DNA from 2 places in the Aquincola agrisoli genome. Region 2 is predicted to be linked to the other one. Evidence: riboswitches for the same ligand, from Rfam matches in the RefSeq annotation. Region 2 holds a riboswitch; the other holds the start of a gene.
What was found. Region 2 has a riboswitch for glycine ahead of V4F39_RS26755 (trimeric intracellular cation channel family protein). Riboswitches for the same ligand answer to the same signal wherever they lie in the genome.
Positions count from the first base shown of each region.

Region 1: it holds a riboswitch for glycine, as region 2 does, so the genes downstream of both, V4F39_RS23535 (D-amino acid dehydrogenase) here and V4F39_RS26755 (trimeric intracellular cation channel family protein) in region 2, are expected to answer to the same signal.

Region 1 is NZ_JAZIBG010000049.1:151,612-165,980, forward strand. Features, by position in the region: gene V4F39_RS23485 (alanine racemase) at 1-98, shown strand, start outside; gene V4F39_RS23490 (hypothetical protein) at 124-1,065, opposite strand; gene V4F39_RS23495 (PEP-CTERM sorting domain-containing protein) at 1,080-1,703, opposite strand; gene V4F39_RS23500 (sensor histidine kinase) at 1,774-3,105, opposite strand; gene V4F39_RS23505 (response regulator transcription factor) at 3,102-3,803, opposite strand; gene V4F39_RS23510 (Spy/CpxP family protein refolding chaperone) at 3,820-4,314, opposite strand; gene V4F39_RS23515 (gamma carbonic anhydrase family protein) at 4,442-4,969, opposite strand; gene serA (phosphoglycerate dehydrogenase) at 5,126-6,358, opposite strand; gene V4F39_RS23525 (SDR family NAD(P)-dependent oxidoreductase) at 6,437-7,189, opposite strand; gene V4F39_RS23530 (MarR family winged helix-turn-helix transcriptional regulator) at 7,249-7,695, opposite strand; gene V4F39_RS23535 (D-amino acid dehydrogenase) at 7,800-9,098, opposite strand; glycine riboswitch at 9,293-9,382, opposite strand; gene V4F39_RS23540 (LapA family protein) at 9,503-10,012, shown strand; gene V4F39_RS23545 (NnrU family protein) at 10,053-10,631, shown strand; gene V4F39_RS23550 (alpha/beta hydrolase) at 10,648-11,502, shown strand; gene V4F39_RS23555 (phosphatase PAP2 family protein) at 11,518-12,180, opposite strand; gene V4F39_RS23560 (ABC transporter substrate-binding protein) at 12,247-13,257, opposite strand; gene V4F39_RS23565 (ABC transporter permease) at 13,338-14,150, opposite strand; gene V4F39_RS23570 (ABC transporter ATP-binding protein) at 14,140-14,369, opposite strand, start outside.
Region 2 is NZ_JAZIBG010000058.1:58,624-72,992, forward strand. Features, by position in the region: gene V4F39_RS26695 (TRAP transporter small permease) at 1-269, opposite strand, end outside; gene V4F39_RS26700 (gluconokinase) at 266-772, opposite strand; gene gntR (HTH-type transcriptional regulator GntR) at 956-1,978, shown strand; gene V4F39_RS26710 (cupin domain-containing protein) at 2,005-2,337, shown strand; gene V4F39_RS26715 (catalase) at 2,344-4,470, opposite strand; gene V4F39_RS26720 (AraC family transcriptional regulator) at 4,570-5,523, opposite strand; gene V4F39_RS26725 (FAD-dependent monooxygenase) at 5,649-6,800, shown strand; gene V4F39_RS26730 (DUF3616 domain-containing protein) at 6,838-7,845, opposite strand; gene V4F39_RS26735 (SDR family NAD(P)-dependent oxidoreductase) at 7,968-8,759, shown strand; gene V4F39_RS26740 (ATP-dependent nuclease) at 8,785-10,608, opposite strand; gene kynA (tryptophan 2,3-dioxygenase) at 10,744-11,583, opposite strand; gene V4F39_RS26750 (alpha/beta hydrolase) at 11,624-12,496, opposite strand; glycine riboswitch at 12,785-12,873, shown strand; glycine riboswitch at 12,881-12,971, shown strand; gene V4F39_RS26755 (trimeric intracellular cation channel family protein) at 13,090-13,704, shown strand; gene V4F39_RS26760 (penicillin-binding protein 1A) at 13,795-14,369, shown strand, end outside.

The DNA.
Region 1 (14,369 bases), on a different contig from region 2:
GCATCTCGCATCCCTGCACCACGTTCGACAAGTGGCACTGGATGCCGATCGTCGAGGACGACTACCGCGTGACGGGCGCCGTCACGATGCACTTCTAGCCGCGCCGCCGCCGGGCGGCGGGCGTCAGCGTTGCAGGAAGCCGCGGAGGTTGGCGATCAGCCGGGCCCCCAGCCCTGCGGGCACCGGCGGGGCGGGCGGACGCACCGGGCGGGCGCGGGCGGCGGCCCCGCCCGCGGCGAGCACGGGGGCGGGGGCGTCCGCCGGCGCCGAAGGCGCGGCCACCGGCGTCTGCGCTGCGCCGGCCGCAGCGGCCGCGAGGGTCGCGTGGTCGCGGGTGACGTAGCCGACCGCGGTCCACTCGCGCAGCATCAGGCACCAGGGGCGCGCCTCATCGGCGGCAAGGGCAGGCACTGCCATGGACACCGGGCCGGTGGACGCCTGGCCCGGCAGCGTGCCCAACGGGGCCGACGCCAGGCAGCGGCCTTCGAACGGCCCGCCGCGGTACGGCGCGGCCAGCAGCCAGAGTTCCAGCGCCAGGGTGCCGCTCAGGTTGTCCGGTGGCCGGGGGTTGTGGACCCGTTCGGCCAGCAGCGTCAGGCCTCCGTCGGGGCCGCGCGTGAGGGTGACGCCGTGCAGCCGGGGCTGGACGAAGCGCTCGGGCTGCCCGAAGGCCGCCCGGTCGTGCACCACGGCCCGGCCGTCGGGGCGGGCCGCGGCCAGCCGCAGCTCCATCGTGTACGGGCCGGTGCCGGCCGGCGGCAGCGCCGTCACGTAGCCTTCCACGCACAAGGGCTCGCCATGGGTGTGCAGGGGCACCGCCACCGGCAGCGCCGCGACGAGCGTGCCGGCCTCCGCGCCGCTGCCGCCGGCCGGCGTCGCCCACAGCTGCAGGCTCCAGCTGCCGGCGTCGGCCGCCGTGGGGGCCCAGTCGATCTCGGCGTTGAGGCAGGCGGTGTCGCCATCCACCCGGTACCCGAAGGCCCCGACGATCCGGGCCGATGGGATCGAAGCCGCAGCGGCCTGCGCGGCCGGGTGGGGGGCTTCGGATCCGGCGGAGGGCGTCATGCCGGCAGGTCCGCTCAGCGCGGCCGGCGGGTGCGCGCGAAGCCCGCCGCGCCGAGCGCGAGCGCCGCCAGCGCCAGGCTGCCCGGCTCCGGAATGGTGCCGCCGGGCGTTTCGGCCAGCTCGAAGCGCAGGTTGTCTATGTAGAACATCGGATCGAGTTCGGAGGTGATGTACAGCGTCGCCTCGCTGAAGCCGGCGAGATCCTCGAGGCCCACGAAGGAGGCGCTCGTGCCGGTGCCGTAGAGCAGCTCGCCGCCGGCCGCCTCGATGAAGAACTCGGTGCCGTTGGAGAATTGGTCCATGCCCAGGCGGACGATCGGGTTCGCGAAGCTCAGCGTGATCCATGCCGAGGAGGCCGGCGGCAGGGCATGGTTGTGGTTGCTCGCCCCCTGGCTGCCGAACGCGGCCTGCGCGGCAGCGCTGTTGTCCGTGTACATCAGGCCGCCCGTCACCGTGACGCCCTGCGCGGCGTAGAGGTTCCCGACCAGCAGCTGGTCGCTCAGCGCATTGAAGTCGATCACCGTGGAGGGGCCGAACGCCCCGAGCCCGACGGCCACCGGCGCCGCCATCGCAGGAGAAGCTGCTGCCGCGATCGCGGCCAGCGCCAGGGTCGACGTGAGATTTTTTATCACTGGCATCACCTTGGTGCGGGGGTTGCAAAGGGTGCCCATACTACGCAAGAAAAGGGCCGCACCGCATGACGGGCCGTCAACTTCCGGCCGGCAGCCGCAGCTCGACGGCCAGCCCCGGCGCCGCGTGGTGGAAGCTCAGCGTGCCGCCGTGCGCCTCGGCGACCAGCCGGCACAGGTACAGGCCGAGCCCGACGCCGCCGCTGCGCCGCAGGCGCGCGCCGTCGGTGCGGTAGAACGGCTCGGCCAGGCGGGCCAGCTGGTCGTCGCCGACGCCCGGGCCGCGGTCGCGCACCGTCAGGCAGACCGCGTCGAGGCCGTCGCGTCGCAGCGACAGCGTGACCGGCGCGCCGCCCGCGTGCCGTTGGGCATTGCCCAGCAGGTTGCGCAGCAGCAGGCGCAGCCGCGTGCGGTCGAGCGGCATCGGCGGCAGGCCGTCTTCGAGCGCCAGCGCGACGGTGCCCGGCGGCGCGTCGGCCGCGGCGTCGCGCACCAGCGCGGCCAGGTCGGTGGGCTCGGTCTGCAGCGCCGCATGGCCGGCCGCCAGGCGCTCGCTGTCGAGCAGGTCGGCGATCAGGTCGCGCATCTCGCCCAGGTCGCGCAGCAGGCCGTCGCGGGCGGGGCCGTCCTCGACCAGCTCGGCGTGCACGCGGGCGCGGGTCAGCGGGCTGCGCAGTTCGTGGCTGATGGCCAGCAGCAGCCCGCGCTTGGCTTCGAGCATGCGCTGCAGGTCGGCCGCCATCGTGTCGACCTGCCGCGCGAGCAGGCCCAGCTCGTCGCGCCGCTGCATCGCGATGGGCGTGGAGAAATCGCCCTGGCCGTAGCGCTGCACGCCGGCGCGGATGCCTTCGATCGGGCGCAGCAGCCGGCTGACGCCGCGCCAGGCGATCGCCACCAGCAGCAGCAGCACGCCGAGCGTGGCCCAGCCGAAGCCCCGTGCCCGCAGCTCGTGCGGCGGCTGCGCCAGGCGGAAGGTCACGCGGTGGCCGTCGGCGAGCACCCGGGTCTGCCAAGCGCCGCCGTCGTCGGCTTCCGCGCCGCGGCCGCGCCAGCGGCGCGCTTCGGCCGGGGGGCGGCCTGGGTCGGAATCCCACTGCACCGTGGGCCCGTCGATCCGGATGTGCAGCGGCAGCCGTGCCGCCATCGCGGCGGCCTTGTCGATGGAGGGGGGCGTGCCGAGGTCGGCCACCGCGAGGTCCAGGTAGTGCTTGGCGAGCGGGCGCGCGTAATCGCGCCAGCCGCCGCGCATCACCTGCTGCATGCCCACGACGAAGACCACCACGGTGGCCAGTGCCAGCAGCACGAAGAGCCCGACCAGCCGCCAGCGCAGCGAGTACGACAGCCGCGCCCGTGCACCCTGCCAGCGGCTGCGCCAGCGCGGTGCGCGTGTGCCGCCGGGGGGAACGCTCACGGCCGCCCGCCGGCGAAGGCGTAGCCGACGCCGCGCAGCGTCTTGATGCAGTCCAGCGGCTCCAGCTTCTTGCGCAGCCGGCTCACGAGGATGTCGACGGCGCGGGTGAAGAGGTCTTCGGCGGCCTGGCCGCGCAACCGCTCGAGGATCTCGTCGCGATGGAAGACCTTCTGCGGCTCGCGCGCCAGCAGCACCAGCAGCTCGAATTCCGTGCCGGTGAGCTCCACCGGCAGCTCGCCGCGCAGCACCTGGCGGCGGTCGAGGTCGATCACCAGGCCGTCGAAGCGCAGCACACGGCCATCGGCAGCCGGCACGGGCGCCGCGGCCGTGCCGCGGTCGCCGCTGCGGCGCCACACCGTCTGCAGCCGCGCGAGCAGTTCGCGCGGCTCGAAGGGCTTGGGCAGGTAGTCGTCGGCGCCGAGCTCGAGGCCGATCACCCGGTCCATCACGTCGCCGCGCGCCGTCAGCATCACGATGGGCACGTCGCTTTCATGGCGGATCGTGCGGCACAGCGCGAAGCCGTCCATCTCCGGCAGCATCACGTCGAGGATGGCGGCGTCGAAGCGCCCGGCGCGCAGCAGCGCGAGCCCGGCGCTGGGCGTGGTGGCCGCCTGCAGCTCGCAGTCGAAACGGCGGAAGAAGGCCGCCAGCGGAGCGGCCAGTTGCTCGTCGTCGTCGATCAGCAGCAGGCGGCGCATGGGGCGGGGGCGTGTGTCAGCCGCGCGGTCCGTGGCCCGGCCCGTGGCCGCGGCCGCCGCGGCGCGCCATGAACTCGCGCACCTTCTGCTGCTGCTCCGGGCGCAGGCTGTCGTAGAAGTCCGCCATCGCGGCGATGACGGCCGGGCTGGCCGCCTGGAGGGCCTGCGCCTTCTCCTGCACCAGCGACTGCGCACGGGCGCGGTCGAAGGTGCTGCCCGCCACCAGCGCCTGCATCTCGGCGCGCGGGTGGGTGGTGCCGCCCATCACCGCCTGGCGCTGCGCCTGCAGCGTGCTGGCGAGGGTGTCGAGCTTGGCCTTCTGCGCGGCGTCGAGCTCGAGCTTGGCGGCCACGCGCTCGACCATCCGGGCGCGGTGCTTCGCGCGGTCTTCGGGGCTGTGCTGCGCCCAGCCGCCGTGGCCTTCGAAGCGGTGCGAGCAGGCGGCCAGACCGCCGAAGAGGACGCTGGCGCCGAAGACGCCGACGAGGGTGCGTTGGATCCAGGCTTTCATCTGTGGCTCATCGAGGAAGTTGCGATGGGGCCATGGTGTCCGCCGATCAGGGACGTGTCCTTTCGGCACGGTATCGGCGTGTTGCGTTTCTTTTCAACGGGAACGGCCGCGCCGTCGCCGGGGCCGTTCAGCCGATCTTCTTCAACCCGTCGCGAAAGCGCGCGGCGTTGCCCACGTAGTGCCGGGCGCTGCGCTCGAGCCCGGCGATCTGCTCGGGCGACAGCGTCTTCACCGCCTTGGCGGGGCTGCCGATGATCATCGAGCCGTCGGGGAACTCCTTGCCCTCGGTGACCAGCGAGCCGGCGCCCACCAGGCAGCCCTTGCCGATCTTCGCGCCGTTGAGCACCACGGCGCCGATGCCCACCAGCGAGCCGTCGCCGATGGTGCAGCCGTGCAGCATCACCATGTGGCCGATGGTCACGTTGTCGCCGATCGTCAGCGGCTTGCCGGGGTCGGAGTGCAGCACGCTGTTCTCCTGGATGTTGCTGTTGCGGCCGATGCGCACCGTGTCCGCGCTGTCGCCCCGGACCACCGAGCCGAACCACACGCTGGCGCCTTCGTCCAGCGTGACGTTGCCGATCACCTGGGCGCTGTCGGCCACCCAGGCGGTGCTCGCAATGCGGGGCCGGAGGTCGTCGAGTTCATAGATGGCCATTCGGCATGCTCCTGTCACGAGGCCCACGCCCCGATCACGCCATCCTAGCTGCGCCTCGCGCGCGGCAGGACCCAGCAAAAGCCGCGGATCCGGCTGCGCCGGTCCGCTGGCGAACGGCCCCCTCGGGGGGTAGCGAGCGCCAGCGAGCTTGGGGGCTCAATACAACACGCGGCACCGGATCGTGCCAGGCACGCTGCAGAGCTGGCTCAACGCGGCATCGCTGGTGGCGCTGTCGACGTCGATCACCACGTAGCCGACCTCGTCGTTGGTGCGCAGGTACTGCGCGGCGATGTTGATGCCGGCCTGCGAGAAGCGTTCGTTCACATGGGCCAGCACGCCCGGCACGTTGCGGTGGATGTGCAGCAGCCGGCTGCGGCCGGTGTGCTCGGGCAGCGCCACCTCGGGGAAGTTGACGGCCGAGACGGTGGAGCCGTTGTTGCTGTAGCGGATCAGCTTGGCCGCCACCTCGCGGCCGATGTTGGCCTGCGCCTCGGCGGTGGAGCCGCCGATGTGCGGCGTGAGGATCACGTTCTCGAACCGCGTGAGCGGCGACTCGAACACCGCGTCGTTGCCCTTGGGCTCGACCGGGAACACGTCGATCGCCGCGCCGGCGAGGTGCTTGCGCGCCAGCGCGTCGGCCAGCGCGTCGATGTCGACCACCGTGCCGCGCGACGCATTGATCAGATGGCTGCCCGGCTTCATGCGGGCGAGCTGCGCCGCGCCGATCAGGTCCTTCGTGCCCTCGGTCTCCGGCACGTGCAGCGTCACCACGTCGGCGGCGGCGAGCAGCTCGTCGAGCGACGCGAGCTGGCGCGCGTTGCCCAGCGTGAGCTTGGCCTCGATGTCGTGGAACACCACCTGCATGCCGAGCTGCTCGGCGAGCACGCCGATCTGCGTGCCGATGTGGCCGTAGCCGACGATGCCCAGCGTCTTGCCGCGCACCTCGTAGGAGCCGGCGGCGCTCTTGTCCCAGCCGCCGCGGTGCTGCTGCGCGTTCTTCTGCGGGATGCCGCGCATCAGCAGGATGGTCTCGGCCAGCACCAGCTCGGCCACGCTGCGGGTGTTGGAGAACGGCGCGTTGAACACCGGCACGCCCTGGCGCATCGCGGCCAGCAGGTCGACCTGGTTGGTGCCGATGCAGAAGCAGCCCACGGCGGCCAGCTTGGGCGCCTGCGCCAGCACCTCGGCGGTGAGGTTGGTGCGCGAGCGGATCCCGAGGAAGTGCGCGTCGCGGATCGTCTCGACCAGCGCATCGCCCGACAGCGCCTTGGGCGACGTGACGATCTGCGTGTAGCCGTCGGACTGCAGCGCCTCCACCGCCGTGGCGTGGATGCCCTCGAGCAGCACGAACTTGAGCTTGTCCTTGGCGACGGAAAGGCGCTGTGTCATCGGTGAATGCGGTTCGGAAAGGGGGCCGTGATTGTGGGCAATGGTGCTTGACTGCGCCGCCGGTGGGGCCATGCGGCCTTAGCCGTTGCGCTTGATCGTCAGCGGCCCGAAGGACTGGCAGTTGGGCATCATCGAGATCGCGTTGATCGTCACGTGCGGCGGACGCGAGGCGAGCCAGTGCACCGTCTCGGCGATGTCCTCGGCCGTCAGCGGCTGCGTGCCGGCATAGACCGACGCCGCCTTGGTGTCGTCGCCGTTGAAGCGCACGTTGGAGAACTCGGTGCCGCCCACCAGGCCGGGCTCGACGCAGGTGGCGCGCACGCCGGTGCCCACCAGGTCGGCGTTCAGGTTGTGGGTGAACTGGTGCACGAAGGCCTTGGTGGCGCCATAGACGTTGCCGCCCGGGTAGGGCACCTCGCCGGCGATGGAGCCGATGTTGATCACGCTGCCGCGCCGGCGGGCCACCATGCCGGGCAGCACGGCCCGCGTCACGTTGGCGAGGCCCGCGCAGTTGGTCGCGATCATGCGCTCCCAGTCGTCCATCTCGGCCTGGTGGGCCGGCGCGAGGCCGAGCGCGAGGCCCGCGTTGTTGACGAGCACGTCGATCTCGGCGAACTCGGCCGGCAGCGCGGCCAGGGCCGCGGCGGTGGCCGGACGGTCGGTCACGTCGAGCGGCAGGGCCAGCACGCGGCCCGGGTGGCGCGCGGCCAGCGCCTCGAGCCGCTCGACGCGGCGGGCGGCGGCGATGACGCGGGCGCCATCGGCCAGGAAGCGCTCGGCGATGGCCAGGCCGAAACCGGCGCTGGCGCCGGTGACGAGTACGGTGGTCATGGGCAGGTCCTCGGAATGCGGTTGCGCCGCACTGTAAAGCGGGCGCCGCGGGGCGGGCGTCAGCGCGGCGTGGGCAGCCGGGTGCGCATGCGCCCGAGCAGCCCGGCCAGCTGCGCACGTTCGTCCTCGGTGAAGCCGGCGACCAGCGAGGCCGCCAGGCGCTTGCGATGCCGGTTCATCGTGCGGTTCGCGGCCTTGCCCGCCTCGGTGAGGCTGAGCCGCCAGCAGCGGCCGTCGAGCGGGTCGGCTTGCCGCTGCAGCAGGCCGGACTGCACCAGGTGCGCCACCATCCGCGTGACCTGGGCCTTGTCCCGGCCGGTCTCCAGCACGAGCTGCTGCTGGGTGAGGCCGCTGCCGGCCGCCACGATGGCGAGCAGCCGCAGCTCCAGCGGGCTCGCGGCGATGCCCTGCTCGCGCAGCGCCTGCTGCATCCAGGCGCGATAGCCGCCGAAGAGGCTGATCACGGGTTCCAGCAGGTCGTCGTCGGGGCTCGGCGTGGCGGGCATGAGGGCGTCTCCGTGGGGCTTCTTGTACCGGACGAGCCCGCATCATATAGAGGGCATACCGTTGATGTGATCAACCAATTGCCCTGCCGAACCACGCGCGAGCGTCAGGCGCCGCGCAGCGCGAACCGCCCGCCGGCGCCGGGTTCGTCCATGCCGCAGAACGCGAAGTCCACCTCCGGCCTCTGGCCGCCGACGATGTCGGCGATCGCGCGGCCCGAGCCGCACGAATGCGTCCAGCCGAGCGTGCCGTGGCCGGTGTTGAGGAAGAGGTTGTCGATCTTCGAGCGGCCGATGTAGGGCACGTTCGACGGCGTGGCCGGACGCAGCCCGGTCCAGAAGCGGGCGTTGCGGCCGTCCGTCATGCCCGGGAACAGCTCGCGGGTGCGGCGCACGATGGCCTCGCAGCGCACCAGGTTCAGGCTGGTGTCGTAGCCGTTGAGTTCGGCGGTGCCGGCGATGCGCAGGCGGTTGCCCAGGCGCGAGAAGACGAGCTTGTACTCGTCGTCCGTCAGCGACACGGTGTAGGCCTGCGACGGGTCGATCACCGGCAGCGTGACCGAGTAGCCCTTGGCCGGGTAGATGCGCAGCGCGATGCCCAGCTGCCGCGCGAAGTCCGCGCTGAAGGAGCCCATGCAGAGCACGAAGCCGTCGGCCTCCAGGCGGCTGACGATGCCCTGCGCGTCCGCGACGCGCACGGCCGCCAGGCGCTGGCCCTCGCGCTCGACGCCGACGATGCGCGTGTCGTGGAGGAAACGCACGCCCGCGGCCTGCGCGTGCAGCGCCAGCGCCTGCGTGAAGGCGTGGGCGTCGCCCGACTCGTCGCTGGGGGTCATGCTGCCGCCGACGATCTTGTCGCGGCACTGCGCCAGCGCGGGTTCGATCTGCACGCATTCGTCGGCGGTCTTCATGTCGAGCTCGCAGCCGTGGTCGCGCATCACCTGCGCCGGCGCCTGCGCGGCGTCGAACTCCTTCTGGCTCGTGTAGAAGTGCAGGATGCCCTTCGCCAGGTGGTCGTAGGGCAGGGCGAGCTGCTGGCGCAGCTGCTGCAGCGTCGTGCGGCTGTAGAGCCCGAGGTTCACGATCTGGCGGATGTTGTGCCGGGTGCGTGCCGGCGTGCATTCACGCAGGAACTGCAGGCCCCACAGCCATTGCTGCGCGTCGGGCCGCAGCCGGAACAGCAGCGGCGCATCCTCGCGGGCGAGCCACTTCAGCACCTTCAGCGGTGCACCGGGGTTGGCCCACGGCTCGGCGTGGGAGACGGAGACCTGCCCGCCGTTGGCGAAGCTGGTCTCCAGGCCGGCAGCGGGCTGCCGGTCGACCACGGTCACCTCGTGGCCGGCCTGGCGCAGGAACCAAGCCGAAGTCACGCCGGTCACGCCGGCGCCAAGAACGATCACTTTCATCTGAACCTCTGGGTACGCATCGTCGGGAGGGAACGAGCGGTGACTGCCGCGCGCCGGGGCGTGCGGCCATCGGGCCTCTCGTGCCGCTCCCGCTGTCCTCGGTACCTGAGAGATTCCGCGGCGGCCCTTCACGGGCGGCGCGCGTTGCTCCTTCGGTGGAAGCCCCGGGGGGCTTCGCTCTCCAGCGTCGGCCAACTTCGGATTCAGTACGGAGCCTGAGCGTGCATGGGAGGTTGCGCCTTCGGCGGCATGCACGGGTGCATGCGCTCTCCTGAATCCAGCGGGCATTCTAGAGTTGCGATCGCCGCCGACGGCGTGTTGTCCGACACCCGGCCAGGGTCGCTTGCGGCGACACTCGCCCCCCGGACCGCCGTTGGCGGCTCGGGATCGACAAGGAGAAAACCATGAGTCGTACGTTGCTCGTGCTCGCCGTGCTGGCATTGACCGCCGGCTTCGCGCTGCTGAACTGGACCGCCTTCGCGACGCCCACGTCGCTGTACCTCGGCTTCACGACGGTCGAGGCGCCGCTGGGCCTGATCATGCTGGGCCTCGTCGCGCTGCTGAGCGTGGTGTTCGTGGTCTGGGCGATCTCGCTGCAGGCCACGCTGCTGATGGAGCAGCGCCGCCTCAACAAGGAACTGCAGGCGCAGCGCGCCCTGGCCGACACCGCCGAGGCGTCCCGCTTCACCGAGCTGCGCAGCTTCATCGCCGCGGAAACGCTGCGCATCGCGCAGTCCACCGAGCAGACCCGTGCCGCGCTGGTGCAGCGGATGGAGCAGTTCGAGGACCGCCAGCGCACGGCCTTCGAGCAGAGCGCCAACGCGGTGGCGGCCTCGCTGGGCGAACTCGAGGACCGGCTCGAGCGCGGCCAGGCGCTCACGAGCCCGGCCCTCGCCGACCGCTCCCGCTTCTGACACCGGCGTTCGCGCCGCAACCCGCCAGCCCCCGCCCGCCATGACCGCCCTGATCGCCGGACTGCTGTTGTTCCTCGGCCTGCACTCGGTGCGCATCTTCGCGCCGCAATGGCGCAGCCGGCAGATCGCCGCACGCGGCGAGAAGGCCTGGAAGGGCCTGTATTCGCTGGTGTCGCTCGCGGGGCTGGTACTGATCGTCTGGGGCTACGGCCAGACCCGCGCGGCACCGATGTGGCTGTGGGTGCCGCCGCTCGGCATGCGCCACGCGGCCGCGTTGCTCACGCTGCTGTCGTTCATCCTGATCGCGGCGGCCTACGTGCCGCGCAATGCGCTCAAGGCCCGGCTGCACCACCCGATGGTGCTGGGCGTCAAGGTCTGGGCCTTCGCCCACCTGCTGGCCAACGGCACCGTGGCCGACGTGTTGCTGTTCGGCAGCTTCCTGGCGTGGGCGATCGTGCTGTATGCCGTGTCGCGGCGGCGCGACCGCGCGGCGGGGGTGACCTACCCACCCGGCACGGCGGGCGGCACGCTCCGCGCCGTGGCGGCCGGTGCGGCGGCGTGGGCCGTGTTTGCGTTCTGGGCGCACGAGTGGCTGATCGGCATCGCCCCGCTCGGTTGACGGCAGGCGCCGGCCGGTGGTGATCGCCCAGCGCGGGGGATGGCGCACGGCGCTGCCGCGTGCGCTCGGCGTCCTGCTTGCGCTGCTGCTGCTGGGCTACGGCGCCGTCCTGGCCAAGCTGTGGTGGGGCCAGGAAGGGCTGATCTTCCAGCCGACCCCGCTGCCGGCCACCCACCGCTTCGCGCTGCCGGCGGACGTGCACGAGGTGTTCGTCGACGTGCCGGGGGCCCGTCTGAACGCGCTTCACCTGCGCCGGCCGGATCCGCAGGGGGTGGTGTTCTTCCTGCACGGCAACGCGGGCAACCTGGAGCGCTGGTTCGTCAACCTGGACTTCTACCGCGCGCTGAACGTCGACCTCTTCATGCCCGATTACCGGGGCTTCGGCAAGAGCACCGGGGCGATCGAAAGCGAGGCGCAGCTGCTGGCCGACGTGCAGGCCGCGTGGCAGGCCATCGCACCGGCCTATGAGGGCCGCCGCGTCGTGTTCGTGGGCCGGTCGCTGGGCACAGGGCTCGCGGCCTCGCTCGCGGCAGCGCTGCCGCCGGAGCGGCGGCCGGACGCCCTGGTGCTGATCTCCCCGTACCGCAGCATGGTCGCGATGGCGGCCGAGCAGTACCCGCTGGTGCCGTCGGTGCTGCTGCGCTATCCGCTGCAGACCGACCTGGCGCTGGTGCAGCTCGCGGGCTCGCGCACGCGGGTGCAACTGCTGCACGGCGACCGCGACGCGCTGATCCCGCTGGCGCACAGCGAAGCGCTGGCGAAGGCGCTGCCGGGCGTCACGCTGCAACGCATCGAAGGGGCAGGCCACGGTGACCTGCAGTCGTTCCCCGCCTACCTGGATGCACTGCGCGCGGCGATCCAGCCGCCGTAACCGGCCGCGGCCGCGTCACCGGGCGGCGCCGTACCGTTGCGCGCCGTTGCGCTGCAGCTGCCAGTCGCGGTGCATCATCTGGCGGGTGTAGGGCGCGTCGCGGCCCGCCAGGCCGATCGAGATCGCCGTGACCCAGTCGTGCGTGCGCGAAGCCGGCGCGCCCGGCACCGCCACCAGCAGCCAGGCGCCGAGCAGCAGGATGAGCTTCTTCGGCGCGCTCGTCCTGGGCATGTGCACCAGCGACAGCGCCGCCACGCTGGCGCCGGCGCCGAGCAGGAAACCGGCCCAGCTTTCGGACGGGGAATGGGCGTACACCTCCACGCGCGACACCGCGACGAGCGCGGCCAGCGCGAGGCCGATCCCGACGGCGGGCCCATGCCAGCGCGGATGCGCCGCGCCGACCGCCTCGCGCGCCAACAGCGGCAGGATCGCCGCGGCGAACATCGCATGGCCGGAGATGCCAGTGAAGTCCAGCGGCGCATAGCCGATGCCCCAGCCGATGAAGGCGATCTTGGTGACGGTGGTGATCGCCGCCGCGACGCCCGTCGCGCCCAGCCAGGTCAGGGCGACGCGCGGAGCCCGGGCCCGCAGGGCCAGCCAGGCGGTGGCCGCGAGCAGCGCCGGCAGCAGCAACTGGGCTTCACCCAGGCGGGTGACGGTGTTCCAGAACAAGGTCATCGATCGCGTCGGCAACAAGAAGGCCGGCTCATGGCCGGCCAGAGCTTTGGGGGAAAACCCGGAAGCTTACTTGCCGCCCAGCTGCTTTTTCAGGTCTAGGCCCACGCCTTTGTTGACAAATTGCAGCGTCGCCACTTTGGACAAGTCCACCTCGCCCGGCTTGTAGAGGCCGGCCCTGACCATCTTGTCGTGGAAGTCCTTGATGCGTTCGGGCTTCATCGCACCGATACCCAGCGTCAGCGCGTCGCCGGAGTCGACGATGCCGAGCTCCTTCATCAGCGCGACCGACCGGCCGATCATCTCGTCGGTCATCTCCGGGTTGTCGCGCTTGATCAGCGCATCGGCGCGGCGGCGGTCGCCGTAAAGGTAGTTCACCCAGCCGAGCACCGAGGCGTTGACGAAGCTGCTGATCAGCTCCGGCTGTTGCTTCACCGTGTCCAGCCGCGCCTCGATGGTCGTGCTGTAGGTGCTGTAGCCGTGGTCGGCGAGCAGGAAGGTCAGCGGCTTGAACCCGCCCTGCTTCTCGATCGAGATCGGCTCCTCGACGGCGTAGCCCTGCTGGATGCTCTTCTTGTCGGCCAGGAAGGGGCCGAGGTTGTAGTTGTAGGGCTTCAGCCGTTCGTCCCTGAAGCCGTAGTCGGCTTTGAGCCAGCTCCACCACGAGAACTGGGCGTCCTTCGCGATGAACGCCGTGGGTGCGTTCTTCAGGTCCGCGAACTGGCCATAGCCCTGGCCGGGGTGGGCGAACAGGGCCTGCGGATCCTTCTGGAACATCGACGCGACCACCACCACCGGCACGCCGTTCTTCACGTTGTCGAAGCTGTGCAGCAGGTTGCCGGTCATCAGGAAGTCGATCTTGCCGGCCGGCAGCAGCGGCCGGTTGTTGACCTGCGGCCCGCCCTGGCGGATCTCGACCTCCAGGCCCATTCGCTTGTACGTGCCGTCGGCGACCGCCTGGTAGAAGCCGCCGTGGGCGGCCTGGGCCTTCCAGTTGGTGGCGAAGACCACCTTGGTCTGCGCCTGGGCGGCGAACGCGGCGAGGCACAGGGCGGACAGAGCGAGGGCACGGTACGGCATGGTGGAAGCGCGTGCTGGAGGTGCGCGACTATAGCCAGCGGCGCGGCGTTCGTAACAGGACGCCCCGCCGGCAGGGCGGGTCAGTCGAGCGGGCGTTCACTGTCGTGCCAGCGCCCCAGCAGCCATCGCGACAGCAGCAGCGTCAGCCCGTACAGCGCGATGCCGGTCAGCGAGACCAACACCAGCGCGGCGAACATCTTTGGAATCTCGGTGCGGAAGCTCGCCTCCAGGATGCGCGAGGCCAGCCCCGTTTCCCGCCCGGCGGCGCCCGCGGTGAACTCCGCGACGACCGCGCCCACCAGCGCCAGCCCGGCCGCCACCCGAAGCCCGGCGAGGAAGTACGGCAGCGCCGAGGGCACCAGCAGGTGCACCAGCGTCTGCCACGGCGTGGCGCGGTACAGCCGGAACAGGTCGCGCAGCCGCGCGTCCGCGCTGCGCAGGCCGACGACGGTGTTCGCGAGGATGGGGAAGAACGCGACGATCCAGGCGCACAGCAGCAGCGCGGCCGTGGTGCTGTCGACGAAGATCAGGATCAGCGGCGCGATCGCGATGACGGGGGTCACCTGGAGCACGACGGCGAAGGGGAACAGGCTCAGCTCCACCCAGCGCGACACGGCGAACAGGCCGCCCAGCAGCACGCCGCCGAGCACCGCCAGGGCGAGCGCGCCGAGCGTGATCTTCAGCGTGAACCACCAGCTCGCCATCAGCGAGCCGGCGTGGGCCCACAGCGTCTTGCCCACCAGCACCGGGCCGGGCAGCAGGTACTGCGGCAGCTCGTAGATCCGCACCGCGGCCTCCCAGCCGCCCAGGGCCGCCAGGGCCACGGCGGCAGGCACCACCCAGCGCAGCCACCGCGGTTCCGGCCGCCGGGCGGCACCACGGTCAGCGGGCATCGGCGCCCTCGGTGGCCTGTTCGAGGGCGGCGGCGACCTCGGCGCAGGCGCGGGCATAGGCCGCCGTTGCCCGGAAGCCGGCGTCGCGCGGGTAGGGCGCGTCGACGGTGATCTCCCGGACCACCCGGCCGGGCCGCGCGCCCATCACCACGACGCGCTGGCTGAGGAACACCGCCTCGTAGACGCTGTGCGTCACGAAGAGCGCGGTGAAGGCGTCGC
Region 2 (14,369 bases):
GCCATCGCCGCGGGCTTGTGCTGGAGCATCCCGACCAGGCTGGTGAAGGCCATGTGCTCGCCGGCCGGGTAGGCCGCGGCGGCGCCGATGAAGACCATCCACACGAAGAGCAGGCGGGAGAGTTCCTCGCTGGCGGGGATGCCGTCGCCGAAGCCGTAGCGCAGCACGACGTTGATGAACACGGCCAGGGCCATCACGCCCATGCAGGCGGCCATCAGGTTCTCGGTGAGGCGGTACAGGCCCCGGGAGCGTTCGGTGGGTGCGTTCATGCCGAGGCCTCCTGGCCGTGCAGCCATCCGCTGGCCTGCTGCTGCAGTTGTTCGAGCGGCAGCCGGGCGTCGAGCCGCAGCACGCCGGGCTCGCCGACCGGCGATTCGAGCGTCGCGAACTGGCTGTCGACCAGGCTGGCGGAGAAGAAGTGCGACGAGCGCCCGGCCACGCGGGCCAGTGCGTCGTCGCGGGTGATCTCGAGGAACGCGAAGCGCAGGCCCGGCGCGGCGGCGCGCAGCGTGTCGCGGTAGCGGCGCTTGAGCGCCGAGCAGGTGAGCACGATGCCCTGGGGCTGCGCCCGCAGCTGCTCGCCCAGCGTGGCGAGCCAGCCTTCGCGGTCCTCGTCGGTCAACGGGGTGCCGCGGCTCATCTTCTCGCGGCTGGCTGGGCTGTGGAAATGGTCGCCCTCGACCAGGGGCAGGCCCTCGGCCTGCGCGATGGCGGCACCGAGACTCGATTTGCCGCAGCCGGCCACGCCCATCACAACGATCGAACCGTTCATGCTGATTGGATAGCGCTATCCCGTTGGAATCATGAAAAGGCGGCTGCATCCGCATGCTCGCCGCCCTGGGCCACCAAAGTCTTGCGTCAGGGAGAAACCTGACTATCGCCTGGCTTGGATAGCGCTATCCTACGCAAGAATCGCCAGCGCACGCACCGTGTTTTCCCTGATCCCACCCTCCCGATGACGCCTCCCACCCGATCCCGCGCCACCGGCCGCGTCACGCTGGCCGACGTCGCCCAGGCCGCTGGCGTCAGCCCCATCACGGTGTCGCGCGCGCTGCGCGGCGAGCGCGCCGTGGCGCCCGAGCTCGTGGCGCGGGTGCAGTCCGCGGTGCAGAAGCTCGGCTACGTGCCCGATCCGGCCGCACGCGCGCTGGCGTCGCGCCACAGCACGCACGTGGCGGTGCTGATCCCGCTGCTGACCAACGCGCTGTTCGTCGACCTGCTGGAGGCGGTGCAGTTCCACCTGCGGCGCGCCGGCTACCAGACGCTGATCGGCATCACCCACTACGACCCGAGCGAGGAGGAGCAGCTGCTGCGCGAGCAGCTCGTGCACCGCCCGGCGGGCCTGATCGTCACCGGCCTTGACCGCAACGACAGCACGCGGGCGCTCATCGCGCAGAGCGGGGTGCCCTGCGTGCACGTGATGGAGATGTCGGATGCGGCGGGTGTCTACAGCGTGGGCCTGTCGCAGGCCGACGCGGGCGCGGCGCTGACGCGCCACCTGCTGGAGCGCGGGCGCCGGCGCATCGCCTTCGCCGGGGCGCAACTCGACCCGCGCGTGATGCAGCGGCTCGACGGCTGGCGCCGCGAGCTGCAGGCCGCGGGCCTCTACGACGCGCGGCTGGAGTGGCTGAACCCGTCGCCGTCCTCGCTGGCGCTCGGCGGGCGCATGTTCGAGCAGATCGTCGCGCACAAGCCGGCGGTCGATGCCATCTTCTTCTGCAACGACGACCTGGCGCAGGGCGCCCTGCTGGCGGCGGCACGCCACCGTATCGCGGTGCCCAAGCGCATCGCCATCGCCGGCTTCAACGACCTCACCGGCAGTGATCTCACGCTGCCCACGCTCACCACCGTGCGCACGCCGCGCGCGGCGATCGGCGCCGCCGCCGCGGCGATGCTGCTGAAGCTGATGCGCGGCGAGGGAGTGCACCCGGGGTGCATCGACGTCGGTTTTGAGCTGGTGGTGCGCGAGAGCACCTGACGCCGCGGCGAGGCGCATACTGGCGCATGGCCCTGCAACATGCTCGATCTGGCGAACCCCTCGACGTCCAGCCCTTCGGCGCCGCGCTGCCGGGGCAGAAGACGACGGCACTCTTCAAGTCGGCGCAGCTCGAGGTCATGCGGCTGGTGCTGATGGCCGGCAAGGCGCTCCCGCCCCACCAGATGCCGGGCGAGGTCACCATCCAGTGCATCGAGGGCGAGCTCGATGTGACCGTGGCCGGCGAGAGCCACCGCCTTGCCGCCGGGCAACTGCTGTTTCTCGAGGGCGGCACACCGCACGGCGTCGTCGCGCTGCGCGACGCCTCGGCGCTCGTGACCCTCGTCCTGCCGCAGCCCTGACCCCGTTCAGTCGGTGCCCGGCTGCCCTTCGCGGGCGAAGAACTTGCCTTGGCCGGCGGCCTTGAGATAGCGCGCCACGCTGCGCCGGTCCGCCAGCGCCACCACCGCGTCGTCGCTGCCGATGCCTGCCGCCTGGGCGAGCTGCTGGCCCGCGTCGTCGAGGCCGATCGCCTTCAGGTGCCGCCACGCGTCGCGCAGGAAGTCGAGTGCGGCCGGATGGGTGAGCCAGGGGGCGATGCCGTCCTCGCTGCCCAGCACCACGACCGCGCCGAACAGGCACGAGGGCGAGCCCGCCAGTGCACCGTCCGCGGGAAGCAGCGTGCCGTCGGAGAGGGTGACCCCGGAGATCTTGTCGGCGATCACCGAGACACGGGCGCGGGCCTTCTCCAGCGCGGTCTTGACGGTCTCCACGGTTTGCGCATCCGCGCCTTCGGCCACCAGCAGCGCGAGGTGACGGCCCTTGAGGCTGCCGCTGCGGCTGGCCACCTGGCTCAGCGCCGGCGAGGGTGGCAGGTTCTGCGGGGGCCGCGCCGGCGTGGCCGGCGTGATGCTGCCCGGCGGCAGGCCCAGCTTGTCCATCACGCCGCGGGCCAGGGCGTCGTCGATCAGCAGCAGGTGCGCCACCACGCGTTCGCGGACGGCCGGCGTCTCCACCTTGCCCAGTTCGAAACCCAGCGCCGAGATCATGTGGTACTGCTCGGGCGGCGTCATCGAGCGGAAGAACAGCCGTGCCTGCGAGTAGTGGTCGGCGAAGCTCTCCGGGCGCAGGCGCGCCTTGGGGCCGGTTTCCGACAGCGCCAGGCTGTTGAAGCCGCGCTGCGGCGATTCGCGCGGGCTGCTCGGATCGAGCGAGCTGGGCTCGTAGTTGACACGGCCCTTGGGCACCATCATCTGCATCTGCGCGTCGCGCTGCAGGTTGTGGAAGGGGCACTTGGGCGCGTTGATCGGCAGCTGGTGGAAGTTGGGCGTGCCCAGGCGCTTCAACTGCGTGTCGAGGTACGAGAACAGCCGGCCCTGCAGCAGCGGGTCGTTGCTGAAGTCGAAGCCCGGCACCAGGTGGCTGGGGCAGAAGGCGACCTGCTCGGTCTCGGCGAAGAAGTTGTCGGGGTTGCGGTCGAGCACCATGCGCCCGACGATCTCGATCGGCACCAGTTCCTCGGGGATCACCTTGGTCGGATCGAGCACGTCGAACGGCAGCCGGTCGGCGGTGGCCTGGTCGAAGACCTGGAAGCCCAGCTCCCACACGGGGAAGTCGCCGCGCTCGATCGATTCCCACAGGTCGCGGCGGTGGTAGTCGGGGTCGGCGCCGGCGATCTTCACGGCCTCGTCCCAGGTGGTCGATTCGACGCCCAGTGCGGCCCGCCAGTGGAACTTGACGAAGCGCCACTGGCCGGCCGCGTTCACCAGCCGGAAGGTGTGCACGCCGAAGCCGTCGATCATGCGCAGCGAGCGCGGGATGGCGCGGTCGCTCATCGCCCACATGATCATGTGCAGGCTCTCGGGCATCAGCGAGATGAAGTCCCAGAACGTGTCGTGCGCCGACGCGGCCTGCGGGAAGGCGCGGTCGGGCTCCATCTTCACCGAGTGGACCAGGTCGGGGAACTTCATCGCGTCCTGGATGAAGAACACTGGGATGTTGTTGCCGACCAGGTCGAAGTTGCCCTCGTCGGTGTAGAACTTGACCGCGAAGCCGCGCACGTCGCGCGGCGTATCGACCGAGCCGGCGCCGCCGGCCACGGTGGAAAAGCGCGTGAACACCGGCGTGCGCTTGCGGGGCTTGGAGAGGAAGCTGGCCTTCGTCCAGTCGGAGCAGTCGCGCAGGCACTCGAAGTAGCCGTGCGCCGCGGAGCCGCGGGCATGCACGATGCGCTCGGGAATGCGCTCGTGGTCGAAGTGCGTGATCTTCTCGCGCAGCAGGAAGTCTTCGAGCAGCGTGGGGCCGCGGTCGCCGCCGTGCAGCGAGTTCTGGTTGTCGGCCAGCACGACGCCCTGGTTGCTGGTGAGCAGCGCCTGCCCCGGGCCGGCCACCTGGTGCGTCTCTCCGCCCTGGCCCGTGCCGAGGCCGGACCCCGGGCCGGCGGCGAGCTTGCGTTGGCGGTTGGTGGCGGGCGGGACGGACTTGCGGCTGGCCATGGATGTCTTCCTCGTTGGTACAACCAGCAGGCTAATGCCGCCCGTGCTGCGCGCCCTGTCGGCCAGACGCGTGGCGCGGTGTAGGACGATGCCCGCTGCTCAACCCAGCAACGTGCGGCGGCCGGCCTCGCGCCGCGTCCACGCCGCCGGCGTGAGCCCCGACCATCGGCGGAAGGCGCGGGCGAAGACCTTGTCCGATTCATAGCCCGCCTCTTCCGCGATGCGGCTGACGGGCAGCACGCCGGCCTCGAGCCGCTGCGCGGCCAGCGCCATGCGGTGCGCGGTGAGGTAGCCGATGGGCGTGGCGCCCATCAGCGTGCGGAAGCGCTCGCTGAAGCGCGAGCGCGACATGCCCGCCTGCGCGGCCAGCGACTCGACCGTCCAGCCCTGCTGCGGTGCGCGGTGGATGGCCATGATGGCGCGCGCGATCGCCGGATCGCCCAGCCCGCGCAGCCAGCCTTCGCCGGTGCCGGCGGCCTTGCCCAGGTGCTCGCGCAGGAGGTTGATCAGCAGCAGCTCGCCCATGCGCGCGGCCGAGGCGCGCCAGCCGGGCCGCCGGTCGAGTGTTTCGGTGACCAGCGCCTCCATGGTGCTGGCCAGGCTGCCGGCGATGGGCAGCGCCGAGGCCCGGATGTGGACCAGCGGCGGCAGGAGGCCGAAGACCGCATGCCGGCAATAGGCCGAGAACCACACCAGTGCCGAGAACATGTCGGTGGCCGCGCCGCCGCCGCCGTGCGCGAACACCAGCGGGTTCTCGTCGAGCGGCCCGACGGCATGGCGGGCGATCATCGTGGCGAACGGCACCGGGCTCACACCCGGTGCGGAGGCGATGGTGTGCGCGGCGCCCAGCGGCAGCATCAGCAGGTCGCCGGGCTCGGCGCGCACGGGGCGGGCGCCGGCCAGCGTGATCCAGAACGGCGCGCCGCGGGCCATGCGGATCATCGCGCCCGACACGCCTTCGGAACGCAGCGCCCACGGCGCCGAGAGCTCGAATCGCGCGGTGACGGCCCCCTCCGATCGGCAGATGGAGAGCACTTCGCTCAGGACGTCCATGGATCGGCGGGGCGGGGCAGGCTGGGACGAATGGTGCCCAATGCGGGCGTCTCGGCGGTTGAGGGCCGGGTGGCGCCTGCAAACAATGCAGTCCATCTTATCGGCAGCCTTCACGGAGAACGGACATGGCGGCACTCAGGATCGGCATCGTCGGCGCGGGCATCGGCGGCCTGGCAGCGGCCAACGCGCTGCATCGCGGCGGGCATGACGTGACAGTGTTCGAGCAGAGCCAGCGGTTCCTGCGCGTGGGCGCCGACATCAACCTCACGCCCAACGCCGTGCGCGCGCTCGACGGCCTGGGCGAGGGCATCGCCCAGGCGGTGCGCGCCTCGGCCGCGCGGCCCACGCACCGCATCAGCCGCACCTGGGATACCGGCGAGGAAACCTCGCGCCTGCCGATGGGCGACCAGGCCGAGCGCCAGTACGGCGCGCCGCAGCTCACCATCCACCGCGCCGACCTGCTGGCCGCGCTGGCCGAGGCCTTCCCGGCGCAGCGGGTGCGTTTTGCCACGCGCGCGCAGCTGATCGAGCCGCAGGCCGGCGGCGTGGCCGTGCGCTTCGCCGACGACAGCGAGGCGACGCAGCTCGACGTGCTGGTGGGCGCCGACGGCATCCACTCGGTGGTGCGCAGCGCGATGTTCGGCGCCGAGCGCCCGCGCTTCACCGGCGTCGTGGCCTTCCGCGCCGTGGTGCCCACCGAGCGCGTGAAGCACCTGCCCGACATCGCGGCCTTCACCAAGTGGTGGGGCCCGAACCCCGAGAGCCAGATCGTCACCTTCCCGCTCAACCAGGGGCGCGACACGTTCATCTTCGCGACCACCGCGCAGGATTCTTGGCACGAGGAGTCGTGGACCACGCCGGGCAGCGTGGACGAGTTGCGCGGCTTCTATGCGGGCTTCCACCCCGATGCGCGCGCGCTGCTGGACGCGTGCGACACCGTGCTGAAGACCGCGCTGTACGAGCGCGACCCGCTGCCGCACTGGGCGCAGGGCCCCCTGGTGCTGCTGGGCGACGCCTGCCACCCGATGATGCCGTTCATGGCGCAGGGCGCCGGCACCGCGATCGAGGACGCCGTGGTGCTGTCGCGCTGCCTCGCCGGGCTCGCGTCGGCCGCCGAGGTGCCGGCCGCGCTGCGCCGCTACGAGGCGATGAGGCGGGAGCGCGCCAGCCAGATCCAGGTCGGCTCGCGCGGCAACAACTGGCTGCGTGCTGGCGGCAACGCCGACTGGGTGTACGGCTACGACGCCTGGGGCGTGCCCCTGCCGGCGGCGGCCTGAGGCAGGGCGGCGCACGCCGGCGCGGGGCGCGGCGCTTTCAGCGTGCGGCGGCCGGCGGCAGCTCGGCGCTGCGGAAGGCCTGCTGCGCGGCCGGCCGGTCCTTGCAGGCGATGCCCGCGGTTTCCACGCCGCCGTCGTCGCTGAGGATCTGGAGCCGGCCGTCGGGCCATGCGAACAGCGCCTCCGGCCGCAGGCCGGCCAGTGCGCTGCCGTCGGCGAGCACAGGCGCATCGCCAGGCTGGCCGCTCCAGCGGTAGAGCGAGAAGGCGCCGCGGTCGGCGGTGGGGCCGGCGACGATCCAGTACACATCGCCCACGCGCTCGATGCTGCGGACGCCGCGCTGGCGCAGGCCCAGCAGCAGCGGCTCGCCGATGCGGGCGGGGCGGCCGGCCAGCACGTCGTCGGGATTCAGCAGCGGCACCAGCAGCGCCTGGCCGTTGGGGATGGGGTTGCGCAGGCCGATCCACAGCCCGCCGCCGGGCCGCGCCGCCAGCCCCTCGATGTTGAGGCCGCCCGGCGCTTCGGGGGCGAGGCGTGCGGCCTCCGCGAGCTTGAAGCGCTGCAGGCCGGGCGCGGCCAGCAGGTCGTCGAGCAGGCCGAGGTAGGGCGCGCCCGCCGGCACCAGTGAGGGCGGGGCGGAAGCGGCCGATGCCGGGGGCGCCACGATGTCGGTGGCGAAGAAGCGGTGGCGGTCGGGCCGGGGCTTGCCGTCCTTGTTGCGGCCGTGGGAAGCGATCCAGTAGATGCGGCGGCCGACGACGGCCGCACCTTCGATGTCGGACTCCTTCTTGCCCGTGCCGAGGAAGCCGGCCATCGGCCACTGCGCGACGGCCTTCGGCTCGCCGCGGCGGAACACGCGCAGCGTGTTGTCCTCGTCCCCGGCCACGGCGAAGTGCCGTGCGTCGAGCGCCTCGGCGGCGGAGGCGTCGCAGAGGCCTTGGTAGGTGGCGGCAGCCTGGCCAGCCGCCGCGGCGAGCCCGGCGGCGCAGGTGAGGAGCGCCGCCGCGGAGCGTGCGGCCAGGCGGTGCGTTCGGGTTCGTGTCATGCCGATGTGCAGTGGGATGGACCCGCAGCGGACCGGGGGATCGGGCGGGGCGCCGCAAGGTCGGAGGCGTCAAGGATAGAGTGCCCGCCTCCATCCCACCTCATCGAACGAGAGGACGCGCCATGCACATCGACCTTCGCGGCAAGACCGCCATCGTCACCGGTTCCACGCTCGGCATCGGGCTCGCAGCGGCCAAGGGGCTCGCCGGCACGGGTGCGCGCGTCATCGTCAACGGGCGCAAGCAGCCCGCGGTCGACGAGGCGCTGGCCGCCATTCGGCAGGCGGTGCCGGGCGCCGACGTGGCCGGCTTCGCGGGCGACCTGGGCACGGCCGAGGGTTGCGAGGCGCTGGTGCAGGCGTATCCGCGCTGCGACATCCTCGTCAACAACCTCGGCATCTTCGGGCCGCAGGACTTCTTCGAGACGCCCGATGCCGAGTGGCAGCGCTTCTTCGAGGTCAACGTGATGTCGGGCGTGCGCCTGTCGCGCGCCTACCTGCCGGGCATGGCGGCACAAGGCTGGGGCCGCGTGGTGTTCCTGTCGTCGGAGTCGGGGCTGAACATCCCGGCCGACATGATCCATTACGGCTTCACGAAGACGGCCGTGTTGTCCATCGCGCGCGGCCTGGCCAAGCGCATGGCGGGCACGGGGGTGACGGTCAACTCGGTGCTGCCCGGCCCCACGCTGTCCGAGGGCGTGGCCGAGATGCTGAAGGAAGAAACCGCGAAGACCGGCAAGACGCTGGAGGAGGCCGGCGCCGATTTCGTGAAGGCGCACCGGCCCTCGTCCATCCTGCAGCGCGCGGCCACGGTGGAAGAAGTGGCGAACATGATCGTCTACGCCTGTTCGAAGCAGGCCTCGGCCACGACGGGCGCGGCGCTGCGGGTGGACGGGGGGGTGGTGGACAGTCTCTAGCCCGCGGGTCGAACGGGGGCAAGCGTCAGCCTTCGCTCTCCGTCTCCAGCCTGCCGGGTGTTTCGTCGGGGGCACCGGCAAGGAAGAGCTGAGCCAGCAAGTCCAGCTTTTGCCCGACCTCCGCTGGGATGCTGGCAAGTGGTGCGTGAACCACCAGACGATGCAGTTCGCCCTTCTTCAACAGCATAGGGCCGCCCAGCACAAGCACCAGTTGCCTGAAGAACGTCTCTGCAACGAGGCTCAGCTTGCGGCGCTCGGTCTTGGCTTCCCAGACCAGGCGTGCCGCGTCTGCTGGCAGGCCTTGCCATGCGCGGAAGTCGTCCTGGTTGCCATCGAACACCAACTCGCCGATGACTTCTGCCAGTACTTGGTCGATGGCGCCCTGTACCTGTTGCGTGAACAGATCCTCTGCGGGGTACTGACCGGCTGCATAGCTCCGGAGCAGGTCGGGGGTGATGAAGTAGTTTTCAGCCTCGTAACGTTTCCAGTAGCGGATGGCCAGCGCGCCTTCGTCCTTGTCTTGGCGGGCTTGGCCATCGTTGTCGAGAATGGCCAGGCCTTTCAGGTTCGGCAGCAAGTTGCGCAAGCCATTGAAGTGTTCGCGCGGTGTGATGCCGAAGCCGCCTTCCACACGTTCCAACTCGGCTGCGACATCCTGCAGAGGGTAGTTGTTCTGCACATAGAACGAGTTGATCCGCTCGTCCCAGAGCGCTGCCACTGGATGGCCCAAGCGCTCGGCGAGCGCCCGCAACATGTCCACATCCGTGCCGCCTTCTACGTACAGAACGTAGCCCCGCTCTCGGGCTTTGACGTAGTGTTCGGCACCGAAATGCTTAAGGCTATTCCGGATGTCCTTCTTCTGTGCCAGGTCGTCCGCGCGGCCTTCGAGGAGCAGCGTCAAGTTGTTGTCCAGCGCTTCGTCCAGGATGACTTCGGAGTGCGTCACCATCACAACCTGCGAGCCGTTCTCGCTGGCGATGTCGCGCAGCAGCACATACACCTGCTTTTGCCTGAGTATCTCCAGGTGGGCGTCCGGCTCATCCACCAGCAGCACGCTGCGCTTGTGAGAGTAGAGGTACGCGAACACCAGCAGCATCTGCAGAAATCCACGGCCGGCCGACGACACGTCAAGCATCTCCTTGACGCCCGGCTGCCTGTACTGCAAAGCAATGCTGCCGCGCGCCGTTTCGAGCGGTGTGTCCAGCTCGACGTTAAACAAGCGCCGCATCAGCGCCACGATACGGCGCCAGTCTTCGGCAGACGACTTCACGACGGAAAGGCACAGGTTGCGCAGCACGTCCGCCGTGCGTCCCTGGCCAAGCAGTACGTCCACGCGGCCGGGCTGCAGGATCGGTTCCTCGGTATCGAGGCCGGACATCGGGTATAGGAGTTCGACCTTCAGGCCGGCGGCATGCGCGATCAGATCGAGGTCGGTAGCTACGGCCGCATCGGGCGTGCAATACACCAGTTCGTCGCCCTGGTTGCGGAATCGCATGGGCAACGCCCGAATGTCCCCCCTGAACTCCACGCCTACGGTGATGACCAGGGGGATGTCCTTGTTGCCTCTGCGCACATTGGTGTTGTGCCAGAAGAAGCGGGTGCGCTGTACCGGCACAGCGACGATGTTCAGTCTGTTCAGCGAGGTGGCCGTCCGCTCCTTGGCGGACGAGTCGCGGCGCACGTCGAACCATGTTCGTACAGCCTGCGCCCACAACGCCAGGGCCTGGATGGCACTGGTCTTGCCGCAGTTGTTGGGGCCGATGAGCACTGCGGGGTGGTCCAGTTCGATGCGCTGCCGTTCGCCGAAGCGCTTGAAGTTTTCGATCTCAAGGTAGTGCAGGAGACGCATGGCTGTGTCTGCAGTTCGAACGGATGGCGAGAAGTCGGCGGAGATCGCCGTGGCAACCAGCCAGCAGCAGGCCACTGAAGACGTCGGCGCTGGCATCGGCGCCTGATTGTCTCGGATGTTGAGCCAGGGCCCAGCCTACAAATCCGTCCGCAGCCGCCAAAGCTCCGGGAACAGCACCACGTCGAGCATCTTGCGCAGGTAGCTCACGCCGCCGGTGCCGCCGGTGCCGCGCTTGAAGCCGATGACACGCTCGACCGTGGTGACGTGGCGGAAGCGCCAGAGGCGGAAGGCGTCTTCGAGGTCGGTGAGCTTCTCGCCGAGCTGGTACAGGTCCCAGTAATGCTCGGGGTCGCGGTAGACCGTGAGCCAGGCCTGCTCCACCTCGTCGCTCGCCTGGTAGGGCTGCGTCCAGTCGCGGTCGAGGTGGCCGGCAGGCACTGGCAGCCCGCGGCGGGCCAGCAGGCGCAGCGCCTCGTCGTACAGCGAAGGCGCCTGCCAGGCCGCTTCCACCATCGCCAGCAGCTCGGGCCGGTGCGCGTGCGGCTTGAGCATCGCGGCGTTCTTGTTGCCGAGCATGAACTCGATGCAGCGGTACTGCGCGCTCTGGAAGCCGCTGGATTGCGCCAGGTAAGGCCGCATGGCGGTGTACTCGGGCGGCGTCATCGTTGCCAGCACCGTCCAGGCGCTGACGAGCTGCTCCATGATGCGGCTCACCCGCGCCAGCATCTTGAAGGCTGGCGCCATGCGTTCCTCGGCGATGCAGCCCAACGCCGCGTGCAGCTCGTGCAGCATCAGCTTCATCCACAGCTCGCTGGTCTGGTGCTGCACGATGAAGAGCATCTCGTCGTGCGCGGGTGACAGCGGTTGCTGCGCATTCAGGATGCGGTCGAGCTGCAGGTAGTCGCCGTAGCTCATCGAGCGGCTGAAATCGAGCTGGGCGCCTTCCTCGGCGACGATGCGTTGGGTGTCTTGCATGGTGGTGCTGCGGTGAGCCCCGGGCCGGCCTGTTCGGGCGTCAGGCCACCCCGAGGCGTTGGGCGATCCAGCGGCACAGCGGGCTGGCCGGGTCCTCGAAACCGTGGATCGCGGAGAAGTGGTGCGCGCCGGGCTGCGAAAGCAGCTCGCCGGGGTTGCCGGCGCGCTGCCACGCCTCGGCGTACAGCCGCGACTGGCGTTCGAACTCGGGCGACTCCGCGCCGCCCCAGCTGATGAGCGCCGGCGTGGCGCAGGGCCGTACGTTGAAGGCGGGCGAGTTGCGGCGGATGACGCCGTCGTCGAGCTGGATCAGCGGCTGCAGGTAGCTGTAGCGCAGCGGCTGCAGGTCGAACAGGCCGCTGACCAGCACCGCACCCACGAAGGGATCGGTGGGCAGGCCGTAATCCTCGGCCCAGCGCGTCTGCAGGCTCATCGCGGTGAGGTGGCCGCCGGCCGAATGGCCGCCGATCGCCACGCGCGTGGGGTCGCCGCCATGTTCGCCGATGTGGCGCAGCACCCAGGCCAGCGCGGCGCGCGTTTGCCGCACCACCTCGTCCATCGACACGTAGGGGCACAGCTCGTAGTTCGTCACCACGGTGGTGATGCCCAGGGCTTGCAGCCCGAGCGCGACGCAGCTGAATTCCTTCGACGACAGCGCGCGCCAGTAGCCGCCGTGGATGAAGACGAACACCGGTGCGCCGGGCTGCGCGGCCGGGAAGATGTCGAGCGTTTCGGCCAGCGTGGGGCCGAAGGGCACGTCGAGGGTGCAGCGCAGCGTCTCACGCGCGAGGCGGCTGCGGTCGACGTAGTGCCGCAGCTCGGCGGCCGGGTCGGTGACGCCGGTGCTGGTGTTGTACTGGGCGTCGATCTCGGGCTGGGTGGCGAATTGGCGGTAGAGGGTCGAATGGGCCATGTCGGAAGCTCTGTGTAGCGGTGTACGGGAGGGTTCACGGGCCGGCACTTCTTGACCAGTGCCTCGTGATCGTAGCCGCCGCGTCGCTGCCGCTGCGGCAGGCGCCGTTGAGCAGCGACTGCGAGAGGTGGTCGAAGAAATGGCTGGAGCGCCATCCGCGGTTCGTCACTCCCGAGCCGTTCATCTGGACAGGGCAAAGCCGCCTTGGCGACCGCTGCGGGTTACGTACAGAACGGAGCGGCGCGCTGCACTAGCGACGTCCACGGCTGTCGCTCTAGCCTACAATGGATGCTCTCTGCGGGAGAGCGGGGCCGTAGCGCCTCCACCGAAGGCGCAAGCTCCCATCATCGCTCAGGTAGCAGGACCGCAGCAGAACATCGCCGACTGGAGAGCGGCCCGGCGCGTGACCTGCGCTCCGAGGCCCACCGAAGGGGCAAGCTGCATTGGCAGCTCAAACTCTCAGGTAAAAGGACAGGGGGAGAGGCGTTTTCGGCCGCGCGTCAGGCGCGGGCGACCCTGTCTGGATTTCCTGTGCTGTTCTTTCCACTCGCCTCTGGCGGCGCACCTTGCTCGTCACCATTTCAGGTGCAGGCATGTTGACGTTCATCTACCTCGTCGCCATCGTTGCCGAAGGCATGTCCGGAGCCCTGGCCGCTGGCCGGCGAAACATGGACGTTTTCGGTGTTGCTGTCATCGCATTCGTCACTGCGCTGGGGGGCGGCACGGTCAGAGACGTGATCTTGGGCCGCTTTCCAATTGGTTGGACTCAGCATCCAGAGTACGTCGGTCTTGTCATCGCCGCAGGCTTATTGACCACGTTGATTGCTCGGCACATGCACAAGCTTCGGCGCTTGTTTCTTGTGGTTGACGCGATGGGACTTGTCGCGTTTTCGCTGATCGGGTGTGAAGTCGCGTTGCGCCTGGGCTATTCAATACCTCTGGTCATCATGTCGGGAATGATCACCGGCATCTGTGGCGGGGTGCTGCGCGATGTGTTGTGCAACCACGTGCCCGTGGTGTTCCAACGCGAGCTCTATGCCAGCGTGTCGGTTGTTGTGTGTTGCCTGTTCTTGGGCCTCGATGCCCTCGGTCTTGGCGAGACGGTCAGTACCGTGTCGAGCTTCGCGGTGGGTCTGACGCTTCGAATGCTTGCGATAGGGAGAGGGTGGAGGCTGCCCACGTTCTCGTACCAGCAACGGTGGGAGTAAGTGTTGTCGCACCCCTACTGCCCTGCCTTGCGTTCTCGTCTCAAGTCCAGCCCGTTCCTGCGAGCGGCTGCCGGCGTTCTGCTTGGGGCCATGGTCAGCTTCAGCCTAGGCAGCGCTTACGTGTTGCACGGTCTATGGACGCAATTGCCCTCCGTTCTTCTTTTGGCCGACTACCAGCCGGCACTGCCTATGCGTATTTACGCACGTGACGGTTCGCTGTTGGCGGAGTACGGCCAGGAGCGCCGCGAACTGGTCGCCATCGAGGATATGCCGGCTCGATTAAAGCAGGCGCTGCTTGCAATCGAAGACGCTAATTTCTATGAGCATGGGGCGGTCGACTTCACCGGACTCACCCGCGCCATGCTCAGCAACTTTCGCGCTGGTGAGCACGCGCAGGGCGGCAGCACGATCACAATGCAAGTTGCTCGCCTCTTCTTTCTCAGCCGCGTGAAGACGTACTCGCGCAAGCTGACGGAGATCATGTTGGCGTACAAACTTGAGTCGACGTACAGCAAGGACAAGTTGCTGGAGTTGTACATGAATCAGGTTTACCTTGGTGAACGGGCCTACGGCTTTGCCGCCGCCTCGTCCGTGTACTTTGACAAGACCCTGGACCAACTGTCCGTCGCTGAAGCTGCCATGTTGGCTGGCCTGCCAAAGGCCCC